DNA from 3 places in the Oribacterium sp. FC2011 genome. Region 1 is predicted to be linked to each of the others. Evidence: predicted binding sites of a transcription regulator. Region 1 holds the regulator's gene; each other region holds the start of a gene.
The links. The regulator Rex, encoded in region 1, represses fermentation and respiration genes when NADH is low (regulators of the CRP and FNR family bind a similar motif). The targets are predictions, from matches to a motif close to ATTGTTAANTANTTAACAAT.
Positions count from the first base shown of each region.

Region 2: T357_RS0111810 (glycerol dehydrogenase) is a predicted target of Rex. The motif match lies at 3,356-3,375, and genes of this name have one in related genera.
Region 3: gap (type I glyceraldehyde-3-phosphate dehydrogenase) is a predicted target of Rex. The motif match lies at 1,327-1,346, and genes of this name have one in related genera.

Region 1 covers NZ_JNJM01000001.1:26,828-33,938, forward strand. Annotated here, with positions in the region: gene T357_RS0100115 (Rqc2 family fibronectin-binding protein) at 1-538, shown strand, start outside; gene T357_RS0100120 (YebC/PmpR family DNA-binding transcriptional regulator) at 662-1,420, opposite strand; gene T357_RS0100125 (NAD(P)H-hydrate dehydratase) at 1,627-2,577, opposite strand; gene acpS (holo-ACP synthase) at 2,722-3,081, opposite strand; gene T357_RS0100135 (redox-sensing transcriptional repressor Rex) at 3,102-3,737, opposite strand; gene T357_RS0100140 (adenylosuccinate synthase) at 4,044-5,330, opposite strand; gene T357_RS0100150 (AAA family ATPase) at 5,868-7,111, opposite strand, start outside.
Region 2 covers NZ_JNJM01000013.1:85,694-92,804, forward strand. Annotated here, with positions in the region: gene T357_RS0111795 (hypothetical protein) at 1-226, opposite strand, end outside; gene T357_RS20360 (ParA family protein) at 231-1,070, opposite strand; gene T357_RS0111805 (hypothetical protein) at 2,787-3,188, shown strand; gene T357_RS0111810 (glycerol dehydrogenase) at 3,396-4,490, shown strand; gene T357_RS0111815 (DNA polymerase III subunit alpha) at 4,633-7,111, shown strand, end outside.
Region 3 covers NZ_JNJM01000035.1:11,778-18,888, reverse strand. Annotated here, with positions in the region: tRNA gene T357_RS0117285 (tRNA-Tyr) at 1-69, shown strand, start outside; tRNA gene T357_RS0117280 (tRNA-Val) at 115-187, shown strand; tRNA gene T357_RS0117275 (tRNA-Met) at 264-337, shown strand; gene T357_RS19580 (NifB/NifX family molybdenum-iron cluster-binding protein) at 826-1,161, shown strand; gene gap (type I glyceraldehyde-3-phosphate dehydrogenase) at 1,549-2,667, shown strand; gene T357_RS0117260 (sensor domain-containing phosphodiesterase) at 2,924-4,954, shown strand; gene T357_RS0117255 (PAS domain-containing protein) at 4,944-6,443, shown strand; gene T357_RS0117250 (helix-turn-helix domain-containing protein) at 6,566-6,811, shown strand; gene T357_RS0117245 (DUF6465 family protein) at 6,956-7,111, opposite strand, start outside.

The sequences.
Region 1 (7,111 bases):
TCAGCTCAGAGAAACCAGGCTTGAGCTTGAACATCTGGAGTCAATACAGACTTCCCTTGATATTGCTGAAAGTGAAGAGGATCTTCAGGATATCAGAAGAGAAATGAGCGATTATGGTTTCATCCATAAGGTTCAGGGAAAAGAAAAAGCCAAGCTTCAGCGCAAATCAAAACCCTATCACTTTGTTTCTGAAGACGGCTATGAGATATTTGTGGGTAAGAACAATTACCAGAACGAAGATGTCACTTTCAAAATAGGTGACGGCGGAGACCTCTGGTTCCATGCAAAAAATGTTGCCGGCTCCCATGTTATCGTAAAAACCGGCGGACAGAACATGGAGGAGATTCCCGACAGACTGTTCATCGAAGCCGCAGGACTGGCAGCCTACTACTCTTCTCACCGTAACGACCAGAAGGTCGAAGTAGACTATACCATTAGGAAGAATCTCAAGAAGGTGCCTAATGCTGCCCCCGGATTCGTAATCTACCACCAGAACTGGTCCGTTACCGTTGAACCTAATAATATGACGGAGCACTGAACTGCATAAACTTCAATAGAATTCCACCGGGTAGAATTCCACCCGGTGGAATTCTGACTGAGAACTAAAAAATCCCCGCACATCGGAATAACCCGATGCGCGGGGATATATTTTTATAGATGATTACTGAACGCTGTCGTCGTTCTCCTCTTCCCAGTTGGTGTAAACATTCTGAACATCCTCAGATGCATCAAGAAGATCAAGAGTTCTGCGAAGTCCCTTCACTGCCTCAGGGTCAGTTACTGATACGTAGTTCTGAGGAACCATAACTACATCAGCCTCAGCCATAGGGATACCCTGCTTCTCGATATTGGCACGAACCTCATCAAAATCTGCAGGATCTGTGTATATTACATAAGAATCTTCCTCATCCTGGATATCTTCAGCACCAGCTTCGATAGCCATATCCATAAGAGTATCAAAATCCTTATCAAGATCATCCATAGCTTCCTTATCAAGGATGATCTGTCCCTTCTCATCAAACATGAAGGAAACTGCGCCCTGTGTTGCAAGAGATCCTTTTCCCTTTGTGAAAGCGGAACGAATATCTGCAGCTGCACGGTTCTTGTTATCTGTAAGTACCTTTACGATAAGAGCAACACCGTTAGGACCATAGCCCTCGTACTGAAGCTCTTCAAAGTTATCTGCCTCCATGGATCCGGCAGCCTTCTTGATACCATTATTGATAGTATCGTTAGGCATGTTATTTGCCTTAGCCTTTGCGATAACAGCTGCAAGCTTAGAGTTGTTGGAAGGGTCAGGACCGCCGGCTTTAACAGCAAGCGCAATCTCATGGCCGATCATAGTGAAAATTTTGCCCTTAGCAGCATCATTCTTTTCTTTCTTTGCTCTAATATTAGAAAATTTTGAATGTCCTGACATATCTTTCTCCTCATATCATAAATAACTAAATTCTCGGTCTCCGGAGTATATTTCACTCCCGAAGCGGACTTTTTATAAATCAAACTCTAGTACTATAACGTAAAATACAAATAGAATCAAGAGGGATATGAGTCATGGATAATCGGACTTAACATTGACTCGTAATCCTATTTTGGAAATATGGGTCTGTCTTACCCCCTACAATGTTACTCTATTCTTATTCTGTCCAATACAGTTCCGAGTTTATCTGCGGTATCCCGGGCAAGGACTCCGTTGACTCCAAAAGTAAGTGCGGCTTCTCTTCCGGCTTCGGCATGGATGAGTACTGCGGCAACTGCGGCTCTGTATGCGATTTCCATCGGATTTAGAGCTATCTCAAGAGATACAGATGGTCTCATCAAGGCGTATAAGCCTGCAATGGTGCCGCTCAGAACATCTCCGGAGCCGCCTTTACTGAGAGCAGGACTTTCTTTTGTATTTTTAAACATGGCTTCATGTTGTGCATCACATATCAAGGTTTGTGAACCTTTCATGACTGTTATCAGACCAAACTCTCCGGAAACAGTCTCTGCATAGTATTCCGGGTTTTTAACCACTTCCGATATTTCACACTCTGCCAACCGGCTCATCTCCATGGGATGCGGGGTGATAACCACCGGGATTTCTTCCGCCACGGACTTCAATTTATCTTTGAGATGAGGCATTGAACTTATGATGTTGAGGCCATCTGCATCTATTATAAGAAGCGGATGCTTTTCTTCTGCCTTGTCACCCCATTTATCAGACACAGCGTTTAATATCTCTTCCACCATATCTTTGCTGAGATCGGTCGTTCCCATACCGGGTCCCAGCACCATAACATCCGCCCAGACTGCATTCCTCTCAGATATTTCCTGAAGATCCGTTTCCTCATCATAGCCTTCGAAAATGGCTTCCGGCAGCAGTGTCTGAAGGATCAGACGATTATCCTTATGTGTGAGAAACTTGACAAGTCCGGCTCCGGTCCGGTAAGCAGCCAAAGCCGAAAGATAGGCTGCTCCGCTCATCCCTTTGCTTCCTGCAACTATAAGAACTTTCCCATAGGTGCCTTTGTGACTGTCCTCAAGTCTTTTCGGAATATAGGCATAAAACTTTGAAGCATCTGTCACTATCTGCATGGTCTCTCCTTTTTGACCCATACCACGTACTTAAATCCAGCAGATTCGTACTTTGGCAGTCAATGATTCTGACCCAAAAGGGTCATGACTTCAACAAAATTGTTTAGTGTAAATGAAAGATATGAATATACTATACAGGATGTCTCACCCTTCCATTACTGCAAATGCCGACACCAGATCTTTTGTGTCGGTTATAGATAAATGTATGGTTTTTCCGCCAAGCTCTTCGAATTTCTTTTGTGCATTACCGTGTAGAACAGCATAGGGTTTTCCTTTTTCATCCCTTAGGATTTCAATCTCAGAAGGCCTGATTCCCGCAGTAAACCCTGTACCGAAGCACTTGACTATACATTCCTTACATGCAAAATCGCCGGCAAGCATCGAATCTTTGTCAGATGCCTGCCGACGCTCGTCTTCGGAAAAAATACGTTCTACAGTTTTGTTTCTTCTTGTATTTTTTATACGACTGATCTCGATAAGATCAGTTCCGATTCCTATGATCATAACTGAATCCTATCAATCGTTTAATCTTCAAGAGCCTCGCCCATACGATAGCTGAGTCTCATAAGTGACTCTGAAAGATGAACATTCTCAATAACAATATTATCAGGAACATCAAGGTCTACATGGGCAAAATTCCATATTCCCACAATTCCTGCATCTATAAGCTGCTCAACTACTTTTATCGCCGGGCCCTTAGGGATACAAACTGCAGCCATTTTTATATCATTCTCTCTGATGACACTTTCAAGCTTGTCCATGGACTGGATCTGAATCTCTCCTACCATATTGCCGATAATGCTTGGATCCTTATCGAAAATGGCCTTAACGATAAATCCTCTCTTACGGAAATTTGTATAGTTGGCAAGAGCCTGTCCGAGATGTCCGGCACCGACAATGATCATTTCATGTTCATTGTCAATGTTTAAAATCTTGGCTATCTCATCATGGAGATTCTTGATGTTATATCCATAACCCTGCTGTCCGAAACCTCCAAAGTTGTTCAGATCCTGTCTGATCTGAGAAGCAGTGAGCTTCATACGCTTACTGAGCTCACTTGAAGAAATACGCTCAATGCCCTGATCCATAAGATCCTCAAGATAACGATAATACCTCGGAAGTCTCTGGATGACTGCCTGTGAAATATCTTTTTTAGCCATAATAACCCTCAATAATTACTTAAAGATTTTTATTGTCAATGTGGTCTTTCGAACAAGTAATAATCACCTATTTCCCTTTAGACCCTTTGAAAAATATTATACATTTTTGTTAATATTATGTCAAAAAGAAGTTGTAGAATTCTTAACAAGCCATAGAAACCATACGAATTCTTTTGATCCGCACAAAGCCTTATGACTCTCACAATTATAATCCCGGGCAGATATAAAAAGACTGATCGGACATCATATCCGATCAGTCTCGTATTATCATACTATAAATATATCCACCAGGAAGCTTTCTCTGTTTTAGATCTTCGGTGTTCTCTTAAGTATTGCGTGTCTTTCAGGACCGTTGGAAACCATGGTGATCGGTGTTTCAATCTGCTTCTCGATGAAATCGATATAGTCCTTGCACTCCTTAGGAAGATCCTCATAATCAGTGATACCGCGGATATCACAGTTCCATCCCGGAAGCGTTTCATAAACAGGCTTTGCCTTATGAAGGAGCGGTGTTACAGGGAAATCTGTAGTCACCTTTCCGTCTATCTCATAACCTGTACAAACCTTAAGCTCCTTAAGATAGCCAAGTACATCAAGTACAGTAAGGACAGCCTCGGTTGCGCTCTGGAGCTGACAGCCGTACTTTGAAGCAACTGCATCATACCAGCCTACTCTTCTTGGACGGCCTGTAGTTGCACCGTACTCGCCCTTGTCTCCGCCTCTCTTACGAAGCTCCTCTGCCTCATCTCCGAAAAGCTCGGAAACGAAGTCACCTGCACCTACCGCTGAAGAATAAGCCTTTGTAACAGCAATTATATCTTTAATCTCATATGGAGGAATACCTGCACCAACTGCACCGTAAGCTGCAAGTGTTGAGCTTGAAGTAACCATCGGATAGATACCGTGATCCGGATCCTTCATGGTTCCAAGTTGACCCTCCAGAAGAACAGTCTTACCTGCCTTAAGAGCCTCTCTCAGGAACTTTGAAGTATCTGTTACATAAGGTGCGATGAGGTCTCTCTGCTTGTGCATCTCTGCAAGAAGATCCTCATATACAAGCTCAGGTGCATGATAAAGCTCACGGAGTGTAGCATTCTTCATCTCAACAACCTTATGAAGTCTGTCAGTGAGAACCTCTTCATCGAAAAGCTCATTTACCTGAAGACCGATCTTTGCAAACTTGTCAGAGAAGAAAGGAGCGATGCCGGACTTTGTGGAACCGTAGCTCTTTCCTGCAAGTCTTGCCTCTTCAAGGCTGTCAAAAAGTACATGATAGGGCATCATAACCTGTGCGCGATCAGAAACAAGTATCTTAGGTGTGGGAACTCCTGCGTCAACTATTGACTTAAGCTCGGAAACGAACTTTGTAATGTCTAATGCCACGCCATTACCAAGTACTGAAGTTGTGTGATCATAGAACACACCGCTTGGAAGAAGGTGAAGAGAAAAACGGCCATAGTTGTTAATGATGGTATGACCTGCATTTGCACCGCCCTGAAAACGTACAACGATGTCAGAAGACTCTGCAAGCATGTCAGTAATCTTGCCTTTTCCTTCGTCTCCCCAGTTTGCACCTACGATTGCTCGAACCATAAAAATCCTCCTAAAGGGATAGTATCCATATGGACACTACTGATGCTTCTCACCTTTTTGACACATACCGATCTCTTGCACGAATTCTTCTTAATTTCTTACTTACTAAGCAGCAAAAGTAAAAGACTCGCATCCGAAGACCGGGCGGTTGAACCGCTGTGAGAGATTCGTGACCGAAGCATCAAAAATATTATTTTTTAGTCAGACCCGTGAACCAGATGAAAATATATATAACCGTTGGTATCACGATCAGACAAAACAGAACCGCCAGGATATACTCTTTTTTCGCACCCGTAAAGGCAAAAAACAAAAGCATCACAAGCAATATGACTATTAAAACTAGTGCCAAAACGGCAAGTATCCGTTTTAATGACATAACTGCACCTCCCGGCTCTGTGCTTTCAGCACAGACAAAAAAATTATATAAATAAACCTCATATATTTCAAGGTTAATGTTATATGCAATTGTTATGTCTCTTGTTCATAAAAGGTGCCCTGCAATATTGCAGAACACCTATCTGATTAGAAATCTAATATCTATGCTGTTTCTATAACGCATGAATGATGTTTGTAATTTTGACTATGATTTGAAGTGTCTTTATCATAATTTATCCCCACAAGTAAAATATTACCTTTGTAATGCGTTAATCTGTCAGGATAATTCTGTCGCTTAATCTGATCCAAGGCTGTTTCTATATCCTTATTGTACTTTAGTTCTATGACCATTGCTGGTTTATCCGGATATTTAGGTGAAGGGATAAAAACAATATCCGCAAACCCCTTTCCGGAATCCATCTCAAGAATTGTTGTGTAATACTTCTGTGCAGCATAGTATGCATATTGAATTGCATAGCTCAAGGCTGCTTCTTCATTATAAGTCTTATTGCCGGCCAGATCATGAGCTTCTTCTATTAATGCTGCAACCTTATCTGAGTCTTTTTCCCATGTTGCTCTAAGCAGCTCCAGAGATATTTCAAAAGACTTAAAGCTTTCAACCCATTCACTGCTTTTTGTAGATGAATAAAACTCATCCAGTATTTCCTTATTGGGAATGTATACCTCACTTGTTTCGTCATCATATCCGAGATAACCAAGGTGAATTAGAAGTGACAAAACATCATCTTTACCTGTAAAGGTAGTCATATCATTCTGATATGTAGAAGTATCAATTTTCAGTCTTGCACCATCCATCAGCAATGTAACGGCTTCTTTAAGTCCGTCATAATCTTTTCTGATGAATTCTGCAAGAGCCTCATATGTCTCGGTTTTGTTCCAATAATCCTTTATCGAACCTGTGCTGACTGCTTCAACGACAGACAAAGGGCTATATAAATAATATCTATTGCTTTCAGGTGATTTACCTGTGTTTCTTAATTCTTCATGGTTAGGATCGGGTGGAACAATATCACTTACTTCGTATCCGTCGTACCATTCCTTGATTTTTTTATAATCGCGGCCGTATTCGTTGCACAAATCCTGTACTTCTTTCTCAGTGAATCCCGTAAATCTGGCAAGCTGTCTTGGATACATCATGGAATACTCTGTGAACATGTTAAGGGCAGAATGTCTTCCGTATTTCTTGATTGGAAGAATACCAGTCATATAAGCCAGTGCTATATAGCTTTTGTCTTTAAGTAGATTCCGAAGAAAATCAAGGTATAATGTCTGCTCCTCTTTTGTTGTCTTTCCATTCCTGAAAACCGCATCCCATTCATCTATGACAATTACCAGTTGATGTTCGTTTTCGGAATAAGCATCTGATATCGTCTGAATCATATCAG
Region 2 (7,111 bases), on a different contig from region 1:
CATCATTCTTTACAGCTTGTTCCTGAGCCGGTTTTGTATCTTTTACTGGAGTTTTGTCTTGAGCTGGCACTGCTTTCTTAACGGGCTTAGGTGCTTCCTCAATAGGCTCTGGTACTGCTTCATTCTCTTCTTCCAATGCAGCTTTTTTATTTCTTGCCATCATTGTCTGCATGGCTGCGGGAACCTGGAACTCTTTTTTCTTTTTCTTCTCTGCGTTAATACTCATAGGTTTACCTCACATCCTTATCAAGTTTCTTTTCAAGATCCAGGAGTTCTTTTACAAAGTATTTGTAATCCATGGCTGCGGTAGAATCGGCCTTGTAGTCAAAAAGGTTCTGCATCTCGTTCTGTGCTCTTTTAACTTGTGTGGTCTTATGGATGATTTCCTTGAAGCAGTAAATATTGTTCTCATTTGCGAAGTATTCAATACCTTCTGAATATGTCTGATCATTCTTGGTGTTTGACTCCACAATGGTTCTAAGAATTCCAGTTATCTTGAAATCAGGATGATTTTCAGTCATTCTGTACTTCTTTGCGAAATGATCAAGACGCTTTTGTAAAGAATCAAGTCCCTGATATCCATATACATCAAGAGTTGTAGGACATATTATCTGGGAATTTGGTGAAGCAAAGTAAGCATTCTTAACCATAAGGCTAAGTGAAGGAGGTGTATCGATGATAATGTAATCATATTCTTTTTTCATGTCACGAAGTGCCTTGTTAAGTGTTTTGATGTTATCGGAAACACCCATATAATCATCATCGGCACCAACAAGCTCAAGATCACCAGGAACAAGATCAAATCCGTCCTTTGTAGGCACTATTATGTCGTCCATAGTGACTTCTTCAGCATCTTCCTGGCCGGTATAATATTCAAAGATATCCCAAAGTGTTCGTATTTCGTTTGTGTCTACTCCACAGGTGAAAGTCGTGTTGAACTGCGGGTCGCAGTCAATGACAAGAACTTTCTTGCTATGGAACTTTACAAGTGCTGTTGCCATCTGGATTACAGTTGTGGTTTTTGCGACTCCACCTTTTAAATTATGTACTACGATAACTTTTGAATTCATTATCTGTGACCTCCCATTGACGTTAAAACTGTATATATACAAATATACGTAAATATATGTAAATATTTTCCGAATACTTACAATATACCACAACAAGAAACTGAGTTCAATATATTTGAGAATATTTAGAAATATTAATACATATATACGAATATACGTAAATATACACATATATTAAAATATATTTAGGCATATATTGAAATGTAATGATATCTTTATAAATACATGAATATATATTTGAATTTAAAATAAGAACATATGTAAATATACGTATATATATTTTATGTAAAGAGATATATTAAAATATACAAATTAGAAAATTTGTTAAAGGATGGGAATATAGAAATATATACATATATACGTAAAAAGGATAATTTGTCTTTAAGGTAAATAAATAGGAATATACTAATATATTTTTATTGATTTGCTTTGAGATGTATATAATATAGATATAGTTCACTTGTTAATAACTGAATAAATACAAATATATATAAATATATGAATTTAATAATACTTGAAAAAGCGCGGGTATTTTATATAATTAGTTTAAACGCATTGTGAGCTATAATACTTGCAATTATTTCAGGATCTACACCGTTGATATATTATAAATATATACATATATATCAAATAAATGCTGGATTATTTGGACTTAAATAAAATCAAATATATATAAATATATGTAAATATATTAAAATGCAGTGTTCCATTGGCAAGTTATATAATGCATATAATGAAATATATACAAATATATATAAATATTTCAATAGATATTAAAATATCAGAATATTTTTAATACAAATATATAGAAATATATGTATTAAATTAATGTATATAAATATATTGATAGATATTTATAAAAATACTCAAATATATAAAAATATATCTATTAAATAAGAATATACGTATATACTAATAAATATATAGATATATACGCAGATATATATGAATATATCTATTTAATCATTCGTCAGATTGAGTATTTTGAAATATATTGGAATATATGAGAATATATCTGAATATATTAATATATATCTATAGTAAACAGGTATAAAAAACAGTTGATTATTAGAAGATATAATGTCAAAGTCGGATCCGGTAATGAAAGCTATATATTATGGTAAAGATTATGAATCATTGGCCAGTATATAATTAAACAGGAGACCATCAAATATATCGGTGATTAAGAAATAACTCTATATCATTTATATGTCTAGAATCTTATGTAACTTAAGCATTCATCAGAGGACTGATTTTATAGTACGCGTTTAATTCTTTTAATTATGAGAAGGATTATACAAATATATATTTTTATGGAATATATGTAAATATATAAGAATATATACATATATTTATAATATAATCAAATAATCTTACTCTTAAGACTGTTAAGTAATAGTATTTCTAATAATATAAATTCTCACATTATTTATAAAATTACATGCAAATATAGTATATATGATTTCTTTAGGTGAAAGAGTAGTTGAGGAGTAGATATAGAATCCTGTCAATTCTGAACGAAAAATCATTACGAATACTATCCAAAATGTTCAAATATTCTTCTTGAGGAGCTTTAAAACAGCTCATGTTTCACGTTTACCTAAAATGACGAATTTAAATTTGACGTATTAAGCTGCAGAAAGCTATTATCTGAGAAATCCCCTTCCATATTTAATAAAAACAGTAATATAAGTTGGAAGGAGAGAGACACAGAATATGGAAGCATTTAAAGATAACGACAGGCTCATAATAGTTCTTGGTGACGAGACATACAGAAGTTTTGAGTACAAGGGCAGGAAAGCTCTGGCCATTGAAAAGCCATGTAAAGAGCTTGAAAGTATAGTCTCTGAAACAACACAAATAGGAGCTGTGAAGTCTTTGTCGGCACCTGAACGAATAAAAGTAGAAAGAAAAGAAAAGGAAGAAGTAAAGGTCGCTTTCGAAAAGGATATAGAGACAGCATCTGTTGCGGAGGTCGGTAACTTTCTTTTTAAACTTAGAAAGGATCCAAAAGTTCAAAAAATCATAGAAAGAAGATATGGGCATGTATCAATGGATTTTGTGATCCATTGTAAGGGCGAAAGAGAGCTTAAGGAGCTAGCTTATGACCTTCTGTGAATCAAAAATGGTTGCGGTTTCTCGCAGCCATTTTTTTATATATGATCTGGACATGTTTTCAGTTCAGCAAAGAAGGCCAATATGTAACAATTTATTGTTAATTGTTTATCAATTTGTACATTTAACATATTGTACCTCTGAACACAAAGGTCTAAAATTATATATGCATTGTTAAATAATTAACACAAAGGAGGCACATTTATTATGATGGGCAGGTTAAGAGCAATGCGCGAACCACTCAAGTACGTTCAGGGGCGAGACGCATTAAACAAGTTTTACGATGAGATGGGTTACATGGGCAAGCGTTGGCTGTTTGTATGTTCAAATAGCGGTTATAAGGCTTGTCACGACAAGATTGAGAAGAGTTTTGAAGGTCACGATGACTACAGACGTTATGAGATCTTCGGCGGAATCTCAAGCAATGGTGAGATCAAGAAGATGCAGGAGATAGTAAAAAACGACAACATTGACGTTGTTGTTGCTATCGGCGGAGGAAGCGCTGTAGATACAGCTAAGGCTACAGCATATTATGAGGGCAAGCATATTGTAATTGTTCCTACAGTTGCCGCAACAGATGCACCTTGTACAGGGCTGTCAGTTATTTATAACGATGACCACAGCTTTGACAAGTATCTTTTCTATCCAACAAACCCTGATGCGGTAATGGTCGACTGTAATGTAATAGCAAACGCACCGGTACATTTCCTTATATCTGGAATGGGTGATGCTCTCGGAACATATTTCGAGGGAAGGGCTTCAATTCGTACAGAATCAGCAAGTCTTGAAGGAACCGGAATCACAAGAGCCGGTCAGGCACTTGCAAAGCTCTGCTACGAGACACTCCGTCAGTATGGAAAGCAGGCTATTGAGGCTTGTAAGCTTCATGTAGTAACTCCTGCTCTTGAGAATATTATAGAGGCTAACGTCTACCTTTCAGGTGTTGGTGCTGATAATGTTAACTGTGCAGCTGCACATTCCTTCTATAACGGTGTTACCGCAGTAGGATGCAAGCATGCAGATCATGGTGATTGCGTAGCTCTCGGCACACTGGTACAGCTTGTACTTGAAGGTGCTACTAAGGAAGAGTTTGACGATGTTCAAAGCTTCTGCCTTGAAGTCGGTCTTCCTGTAACACTTGAGCAGATTGGAATTACATCTGAAGATCAGGTTAGGATTATTGCTGAAAATGCCTGTGTTCCTGGCGAAACTATCCATAATCTTGCAGGAGATGTTCAGCCTTGTGAGCTTTACGATGCAATCATGCAGGCAGATGCTATGGGTAGAATAGCTCTTGGCAAGTGATTTATTTTTAATAAATAGTTATAAATTCAAAGAGGTTGAGAGGGATTAACAATCCATTCTCAGCCTCTATTTTCTTATCTGAGTTTTCTCTTTTCATAATTACATAGAAAGCAAATATAAGTTATTAAATGAGGTAAAAGATATGGAAAGAGATTATATACAGATGCTTGAATCGATACCTGATAATCTGAGTCTTGGCGTTCTGCATGTTCATTCCTTGTTTTCAATTAAGGATTCAACTCAATCTGTGGAAAATATAGTAAGGCGAGCAAAGGAATTAGAATGCCCTGCTATAGCATTATCAGATTTTGGCAATATGTTCGGGATGTATGAGTTTTACGATACATGTAAAAAATATGGCATTAAGCCAATACTATCGGTTGAAGCTTTTGTTAAATACGCAAAAGACATTCGAAGGCTTGTTATCATGGCCAAGAATGAAGACGGATTAAAGGCAATGTTTAGAGCAATTACAGCCTCAAACAGAAATATAATGACAGTAGGGAAAACAGAATATCCTCTAATGGATAAAGGCATCTTAACAGAACATTTTGGAAGTAATTCTCTAGGACATGGAAATGTCATAGTGACTTCATCCGGAATAGAAGGAGTCCTTGCAAAAACATTACTTGATGAATCGATATCTGCAAATGAAAAGCATATGGCTTTAAAAAGAGAATCCGATTGGTATCAAGATACCTTTGGAGTCGGCAATTTTTTCATTGAGCTTCAATATCATGGAGATGAAACTGAAAAGAAAGTCATGCCTGAACTGGCAAGGTGTTCTGAAGAATGGGATATCCCTCTTGTAATTTCTAACGAGCCATACATGACTAGCAATACTTCTGATGACGCAGTGGCAAGAGCTATTGTGCTGTCTCAGAAAAATAAGAAATGGAAAGATCTGACGGATACAGACAGAGAATTCTATATCAAGACTGACAAACAGCTTGTAAAAAGACTTGCTGAGATAATTCCTACGGAAAGTATTATTAAAGGCTACGGTGGTATACAAGAAATCGAGATAAAGTGCGAATGTACACTTACAAACGAGAAACATTACCCAGCTGTAACGGTTCCGGATGGATATACAAAAAAGACTTATGTTGAAGATCTTGTAAAAGAGGGAATCAATAAAAGATATGGAAAGGACCATGAAGCTTTATTTGATGAAAGAGCTAAAAACGAGCTTTCAGTCATAAATAAGCTAGACGTAAATGATTACTTCCTTATCGTTCAGGACATTTGCGACTATGGAAGACTGGTTGCAAAGCTAAATCTTGATGATGAAGAAGAGAAGGCTATAGCAAGAACTTTCGACAAAAAGGTGATTTCTGAAAAGGTAAAAGGTAGAGTCGGGGAAGGTGTAGGTCCAGGCAGAGGATCAGCCGGTGGCAGCATAGTTTCGTATGCGTTACATATCACGGATATAGACCCTGTGGCAAACGGACTATATTTTTCAAGATTCTTATCGTCTGAACGAACATCAATGCCTGATATAGACATTGATATAGAGACTAAGGCAAGACCATTTGTAATCGAGTATGTAAAACACAAATATGGAGAGGACTGCGTAGCCGGCATTATGACACTAGGAAAGTTCCAGGGAAGGTCAGCTATTAATGCCGCCGGAAAAGCACTTGCATACAGAAAAGGACTTAAATCAACGGAGTACGATTCATTATGCAGTTTAATCTCTGAAAAAGCGGAGGAACTATCCGGACAAGACCATCTTGATTTCACGATGGACTATAACGGGAAGGGTACTCTCGAACATGAGCTTCTGGAGATTTTCAGCGGGCAGGAAGATGCAGACTTTATTATACATGGAGCAAGACTTATTCAGGGCTCTATAAGTGCTAAAAGTCAGCACGCTGCGGGAATCATTATAACGGATGGAACAAATCTGACGGATATAGTCCCGCTCGTTTGGAATGAATCTTCCGGAATGATGAATATACAGTGTGATAAGAATGAGGCAGAAAAACTCGGACTATTAAAGATAGACCTGTTAGGACTCAACACCTTAACCATAATCACACGTACGGAACGGATGATTGAAAAGACTCATGGATTAAAAGTGTGTCTTTCGGATATTCCTTTTGACAAGAGTGTAATGTCGAGTATTTTCCAGAAAGGAAATACAGATACAGTATTCCAGATGGAATCCAATGGAATGAAGAGTCTTAACAAACGATTTAAGCCGAGAAACCTTAAGGATATTGCTCAGGAGAACGCCATGTTCAGACCGGGTCCAATGCAGTTTATCGATTCTGTAATCGAAACGAGAAACGGTAAAAAGCCTGAGTATCTATGCCCTGAACTTGAAAAGATTCTCAAGGAAACTTACGGTGCAATAGTTTATCAGGAACAGATCATGAGGATCGCAAAAGAACTTGCCGGTTTTTCAGAGACTCGTGCTGATGGTTTCAGACAGGCCATGAGTAAAAAAATAAAAGCGAAACTCGAAGGAATGAGACAGGCTTTTATTTACGGAGACGAGGAGGCCCCCGGATGCATCGCAAACGGAATAGAAGAAGAAACAACAAAAAAGATATTTGAGCAGATGCTTGAATTTGCTAAGTACGCCTTCAATAAGTCTCATGCAGTTTCGTATGGGG
Region 3 (7,111 bases), on a different contig from region 1:
AGTGGCCAAAGGGGGCAGACTGTAAATCTGTTGTCAGTGACTTCGGTGGTTCGAATCCACCCCCATCCATTTGAAACTCGATATGAGTTTCACAGTTGTTATTTTCAACTGAATGGGGTCTTAGCTCAGCTGGGAGAGCATCTGCCTTACAAGCAGGGGGTCACAGGTTCGAGCCCTGTAGGCCCCATTAATTCTGTTCATGATTTGGTTCAGTAGAATTCAAAGGATTCTTTAACAGAATTGAAAATAACAAATATTAATATCGCGGGATGGAGCAGTCTGGTAGCTCGTCGGGCTCATAACCCGAAGGTCGTTGGTTCAAATCCTTCTCCCGCAAGTATCAGAGATCACCAGATGGTGATCTTTTTTTTAGCTATCTTTTACTGTTATTACCGATGAAATCGATCCATGGCGACTCTGATTTGATATGTACCTCATGCTATATTATTCAGATAGTATTTTCTGGATTATTGGAATATTTCTGAAATAAGTAGAAATATTTTTTATATTACAGAAATATGGCAATAATTAAATACTATGTCCTATAAAACAAAAATATTATTTTTATTAATTGCGGTATTGCAAAAATTTTTGTTTTGCATTATTATATAGGTGATGGGAATATTAATAGTAGATAATCTGATGGGCACAAAGTTCACAAGTAATCAATGTTGGCGTGTTCTCCTCCTTTGATTAAGGAGGGGAACTTTTTTCTTATTTAAAAAAATGCATATTTTGCCTTGTTTTATGTTAAAAAATTATCTATAATCATAACGTTTTCCGTTAAAATAGACAATTTAATTAACTATAGAAAAGGACTTTAAAATGATACTTGCAATTACTTATGATCCTGAAGATAAAGATGTTATAAAAAGCTTTAATAATATTAGTTATTTCAAAATTTATAATATTGAGAAAAATGCTATCATTGATTCTTCTCTAGTGAAAACTGATGGCAGGGGACATTGTGCGCTTGCCGGAATTCTGCGAAGAATTGGAGTAAATGCAATGATTTGCAAAGAATTAGATGAAGATGCATTGATTTCTCTTTCTGAACTTGGAATAAGGGTTTATAGCGGAGTGGAAGGTATCTGTGATGAAGTTGCCGAAACTTTTGCGGAGGATATTAATAAGTTTCAAGAGAGTACTGTTAATATTTGAGTTAAAAAATCAATTATGCAGCCATACATAAATGAATATACCAGAAAGATACTTACTGCATAAAAATATGTTTTTGATTCTTATAGACACAAATTCACGTTGATTATAATCGTGGATTTGTGTCTTTTATATTGTTAAATTGCACTTCTTTGGATACAAAAAACAATAATTAATTTTTTATCAATGTAAAAATTGTATACAACATTTGCCAAAAAATGGCTAAAAATCAGGCTTTGTTGAATATGCACAATCTTTTGTGGAAGCTGTTTTGCAAATTGACAATAAATAATCATAAATGTCTGAAAAATATCATTTGTTTTCATGTAAATTAAACAGTGCTAATATACGCCTAGGTTATTTTTTACAAAAAAAGAGAGAGGTGTAATTATGTTGATTAGAGTTGGTATCAATGGTTTTGGTCGTATTGCAAGAGTTATCCTTAGAATCCTTGAGGAGCGTGATAATGATATTGAGGTTTGCGCTATCAACCTGAGGAATGCTGACATTTCACGTATGGCTTATCAGATGGAGTACGATTCTGTATTTGGTCGATTCAGAGGTCGTGTAAGATATACAGATAATGAGCTTGTGATAAATGGGAAGAAAATTCATGTATTTTCAGAGGATGATCCGGCTAATATCGATTGGGCTTCAACCGGTGCAGAATACATTATTGAGTCAACAGGTAAGTTCCTCCGTCTTGAGGATTGTGAAAAGCATTTTAAGGGAGGTGCCAAAAAGGTTATCCTTACAGCACCGGGAAAAGATCCGGATTTCCCAACTTTTGTTTTCGGTGTAAATAATGAAAGCTACGATCCTTCTATGAGGATTATTTCGAACGCATCATGTACTACAAACTGTCTTGCTCCTCTTGCCAAGGTTCTTAATGAGAAGTTTGGAATTGAGAAGGCACTTATGTCAACTATCCATGCATCAACATCAAAGCAGAAGCCGGTTGACTCTAACGGCGGTCGTGACTGGAGAACAGGACGTTCTGTTTTTAATAACATTATTCCTTCTTCCACAGGTGCAGCTAAGGCAGTAGGTATGGTAATTCCTGAACTTAAAGGAAAAATGACAGGACTTAGCTTTAGAGTTCCAACAAATGATGTTTCTGTTGTTGATCTCACTGCTCAGCTTAAAACAAAGACAAATTACGAAGAAATATGCGAAGCTATTGAGCATGCTTCTCGTCATGAGATGAAGGATATCATTGAATACAATACTGATGAAATTGTTTCATCTGACCTTAGAGGTAACTTCCAGACATGTATTTTTGATGTTAAAGCAGGAATCATGCTTGATGATACTTTCGTAAAACTTATTGCATGGTATGATAATGAGTGGGGCTATTCAAATCAGTGTATAAACCTTTTACAGTATGTAGCCCGTAAGGACGCAAAGTTTGCTGCAAAGGCTTTAAAAAATGAAAAGCAGGCTGAAGTAAAGAGCAGTGTTCAGGTTGCTGAGTCCCAGGATAAGAAAAATGCCGAAAAGAAAAAATAATACCTGAAGATATAAACATCTCAGATTCATAAAGATTATCAAAAGCTTTCTGACTTAAATGAGTCAGGAAGCTTTTTTGTTAGATCATGCTTTTGAGTGTGGAATCCATAAGGATTATCTCATATTTTTGTGATTTTAGTCGAAAAAAAGATATACGGCATAATTTACATATATGGCATGTAATATCGAAAAATTTGGACGGCAAAAATGTTTTGCTGTTCATATGAAATAAGCATTGATACAGTCGGAGATCCATATGAGTACAAAAGTTAATGATTTTACAAATGCAGATTATAGTAAGGATTATATTCTGAATGGTCTTAAAGCCATGCCGGGCGGATTTTTCATCTATAAGGCCGATTGGGATGAAGAACAGATACTTTATGCCAATCAGGCTATACTTGATCTGTTTGAATGTGAGAGTAATGAAGAATTCCAGGAATTGACAGGTGGATCCTTTAAGGGAATGGTATATCCTGAAGACTACGAAAGAATTGAGACAAGTATCAAGATACAGATAGACAATTCCGAAGAACATTTCGATAAAGTTCATTATAGGATAATGACAAAAACCGGAAAGATACTTGAAATAGAGGATATAGCAAAACTGTATGAAGATCCTGCAGAAGGTCCACTGTTTTATGTTTTTGTATCTACATTTGAATCTACCGTTGACCAGCTTACGGGTCTTTTAAACCGTGAGTATTTCATGAAATCAGCAAAGGCCGGTTGTAACAAACTTTATACAGATAATAAAAAACCGGTGGTTATCGCATTTGATTTTAACGGAATGGAAAATTTCAGCTCCAGGTACGGATTGGAAGAAGCTGATAATTTCCTGCTGGTATTTTCCAATATTCTAAAAAAGCATTTTCCTACTCAGAATTGTGCAAGGTTTGGCTCTGATCATTTTTTTGTATATGCAGAATCGGAAGGCATAGAGATATTGCTGAACCAATTGATAGGAGAGCTGCATTCTGCCAATAACGGAAGAACTCTTACGGTTCGTATGGGTATCATTAATTATCTTCCGGAAATGACTATGAATGAAGTGTGCGATAAGGCAAGGATTGCAGCGGATACCCTCGTAGGAATAGATGTTTCAGATTACGCCTGGTATGATGACAGCATAATCGGAAAACAACTTAACAGAGAATACATTCTTCATACTTTTGATCAGGCTTTGGCGGAGGGCTGGATAGAACCCTACTATCAGCCTGTGGTAAGAAGTCTTACTGGCAGAGTGTGCGCATTTGAAGCCTTTGCAAGGTGGCATGATCCGGAATATGGCATACTTACACCATTGGAATTTTTGCCTGTGCTGGAAGAAAACGGACTTGCATATCGCCTCGATATGTACATTATAGGAAAAGTAGCAGATATGCTTCAGCAAAGGCTGGATAACGGTCAGCCTGTTGTTACTGTGGGTGTAAATATTTCAAAAACAGATTTTGAAGTATGCGATCCGGTATCTATCATTTCATCAGTCTGTGATTCTCATGGTATCAGCAGAAATCTCATTTCTATAGATATATCCGAAACTGTCCTCATGAGAGACAGGGAACTTGTAAGCGGAGCTATAGACAGATTACATGATGCCGGCTTTGAAGTCTGGATGGATGATTTCGGTGCAGGATATTCCGCTTTAAGTGCATTGAAGGATTTTAATTTTGACGGAATAAAGATCAATTTTGCTTTTCTCAAAGATTTGAATGACAGAGCCCGTGAGATCTTAAAAATGACCATAAAAATGGTCAAAGCTTTGGGTATACATACTTCGGCTGAAGGTATTGAAACCGGGGAGCAGAATGATTTCCTTAAGAATATAGGTTGTGAAAGGATACAGGGAAATTTTCATATAGAAACAGAAGAACTTGATGTTTCATTGGAACATATGAAGGAAAAAGGCTTATTGTTTGAAAGTCTTGATACCTACGGCTTTTATCAGAAAGCCGGCCTTACGGACGTTATATCAAAGTACCCTAAAGCTTTGTTTTTCTTTGATGGAAAACAATTTTCCACACTTTACAAAAACGAAGCTTATGTAAGGGATATAGATAAAAAGGAAAGTTCTTCGAAAAATCTGTCAAATCTCACCTTGGGAACTGAGATATCCATGAATCTTGATAAATTGAGAAAGCTTGCCTGCAAAGCCATCAAGAATAACAGAACAGAGGGCATGATCATCCTGCAGAAGAACCGAAATATCAAGATAAGCTTTGCTCCCGTAGTGAGTTCCTACAGCGGACATGTATTGTCAGTTTCCATGGATGTCATTGACAGATGAGAAGAGAATACTTACTCAAAAATCCGGCTATAAAGTTGTTGAGATTTTGAGCAGGTGCGAAGAACCGGGTACTGCCATAAATGATGCCATCAGAAAAATGGGTGAGATTCTGACTGCCGACAGGATTGCTCTACTTGAAATGGGCGAAAAGAATATAAACAACACTTATGAGTGGCGCAGAGATAATGTTTTCTCTTTAAAGGAAAAGAGAGGTTCTGTAACTTTCGATAACTATATCGGGATGTTGTCGGAGGCTTATAATAGACATTCTGCTTTTATCATCGGAAATATTGAAGATATAAAGGACTATAATGCCGGAAAATATAAGTTTTTAAAGGAAAATGATATCAGCCGGTTTATCGAAGTGCCGCTTTATGATAATACCAGATTAGCGGGGGTTCTGGTGATAGATAACTATTCATTATCCCTGCAGATAGATGTGGGAAGCTTTCTGGAAATGATATCGATTCTCCTTGAGTATATGGTTGTTGCAAGGCAGCATGATATCGAGATCAAGCGTAAATATGCTGTAACAGTTGACAATAACCACAGGGAAGACCACATTAATTCAAAAAAGGATACGCGGCTTGGAGATCTTACGGAGATATTTAATGTTTATGAGGACATCTCTCTTCCGTCCTATTATGTTAATGTACGGTTTAACGGTGACGGAACGAAGGCAGAAGATTTCATATTCATGTTTGTAAACAGGGCATATTGCAAATTTGTGAAACGTAAACCCGAAGAAATGCTTGGTAAGAGCTATAAGGAGGTATTTCTGCAAGCGGATCCTCAACTTATAGCGGATATATATGAAGTTTCGGTTTTGGGTCTCACAAAGAGAGATATAAGATACGATGCCATCGGAGGGTGCTGGATGGAAACAGTCATCATGCCTGTGTCAAATACTGGCTTCTGTGTGGTCATGCTTCTGAATCATGATGCAAGCCGTAAAGAAGTATTTAACCTGATGGATGTGGCAGAATCCGATAAGTCCAATGCTGTCGTGGTGAGAACCGCTGAAATTTTCAATGAAGAAAAGGATGATGATCTTGCCATAAGAAAGGTATTGGAGGAGCTGGGGGATCACGTGGCTGCTGATCATATCTACCTTATGCTGGCTGATCATAGCAAGAATACCTTCAGTGAGAGATATGAATGGTGCGCTGACGGGGTAAGGCCGAATCTGGGAGTATCACAGAAGGTCGACAAAGACATTTTTGAAAGGATCAAAGCTTTTAAACGTGGTAAATATTTCTGTGAAGATATAAGTTCTGTCAAAAATGCGGATGCGATATTATATGACTTTTTGAAGACAAGAAACATCAGGAATTCGGTTCAGGTTCCTTTGAAAAAAGGTGAAGAGATCATAGGGTACTTCGGAGCGGATAATGTTGCGATCAGTGATGAGAAAAAGATTACAGATATCATGTTGACAGTATCGTATTTCATTTCGGCAAGGATCATTGTGGCTCAGATGGATATGTGACGGCATTAATTGTCTTAAAACCTTAAGGAAAACATCATTAGGATGCTTTGCGTTTAACAGATACATATGATAAAATCTTTGGTAATAAAAGTTCGGGTATTAGTAACAGAGTGAGGTGACATATGAGTTACATTGATCAGGAAGCCACAGGCGAGTTGCTGCGGTTGGCTGTAAAGAGTAGTAGTTTTTCAGTCTCCGACATATGTAAGGAGATGAATATATCAACAACATCTATATATAACTGGTTTAGGGGCGATACTCTTCCCAGTATAGAAAACCTCTTCTTGTTTGCTGAGCTCGTTGGACAGAAGGTGGATGATATTGTTGTGTATGTATCTGACAGAAACAACAAGGCAGATGCTGCATAAAGACTGCGTCTTAATTCTGAAATATATTGCGTGCAAAAATCCCGTCACTCCATTATAGGAGTGACGGGATTTTTTAAAAGAAAAGGCCGTCACAAAATGTGACGGCCTGAATAATATATAGTAGTGGGTGTCACACCTGATCAATTACAGATTGATCTTGTAATCGTCTCTGCCTTCGCCATCGATGGTGAAGTAAGCAGCTGATTCGTCAGCATTGATATAAATCTTGACATCCTTAACGGTAGCCTTGATCTTCTTTGCAGCAGCTATTGCATCGTTCTCGATGCTTGCGGGATCATA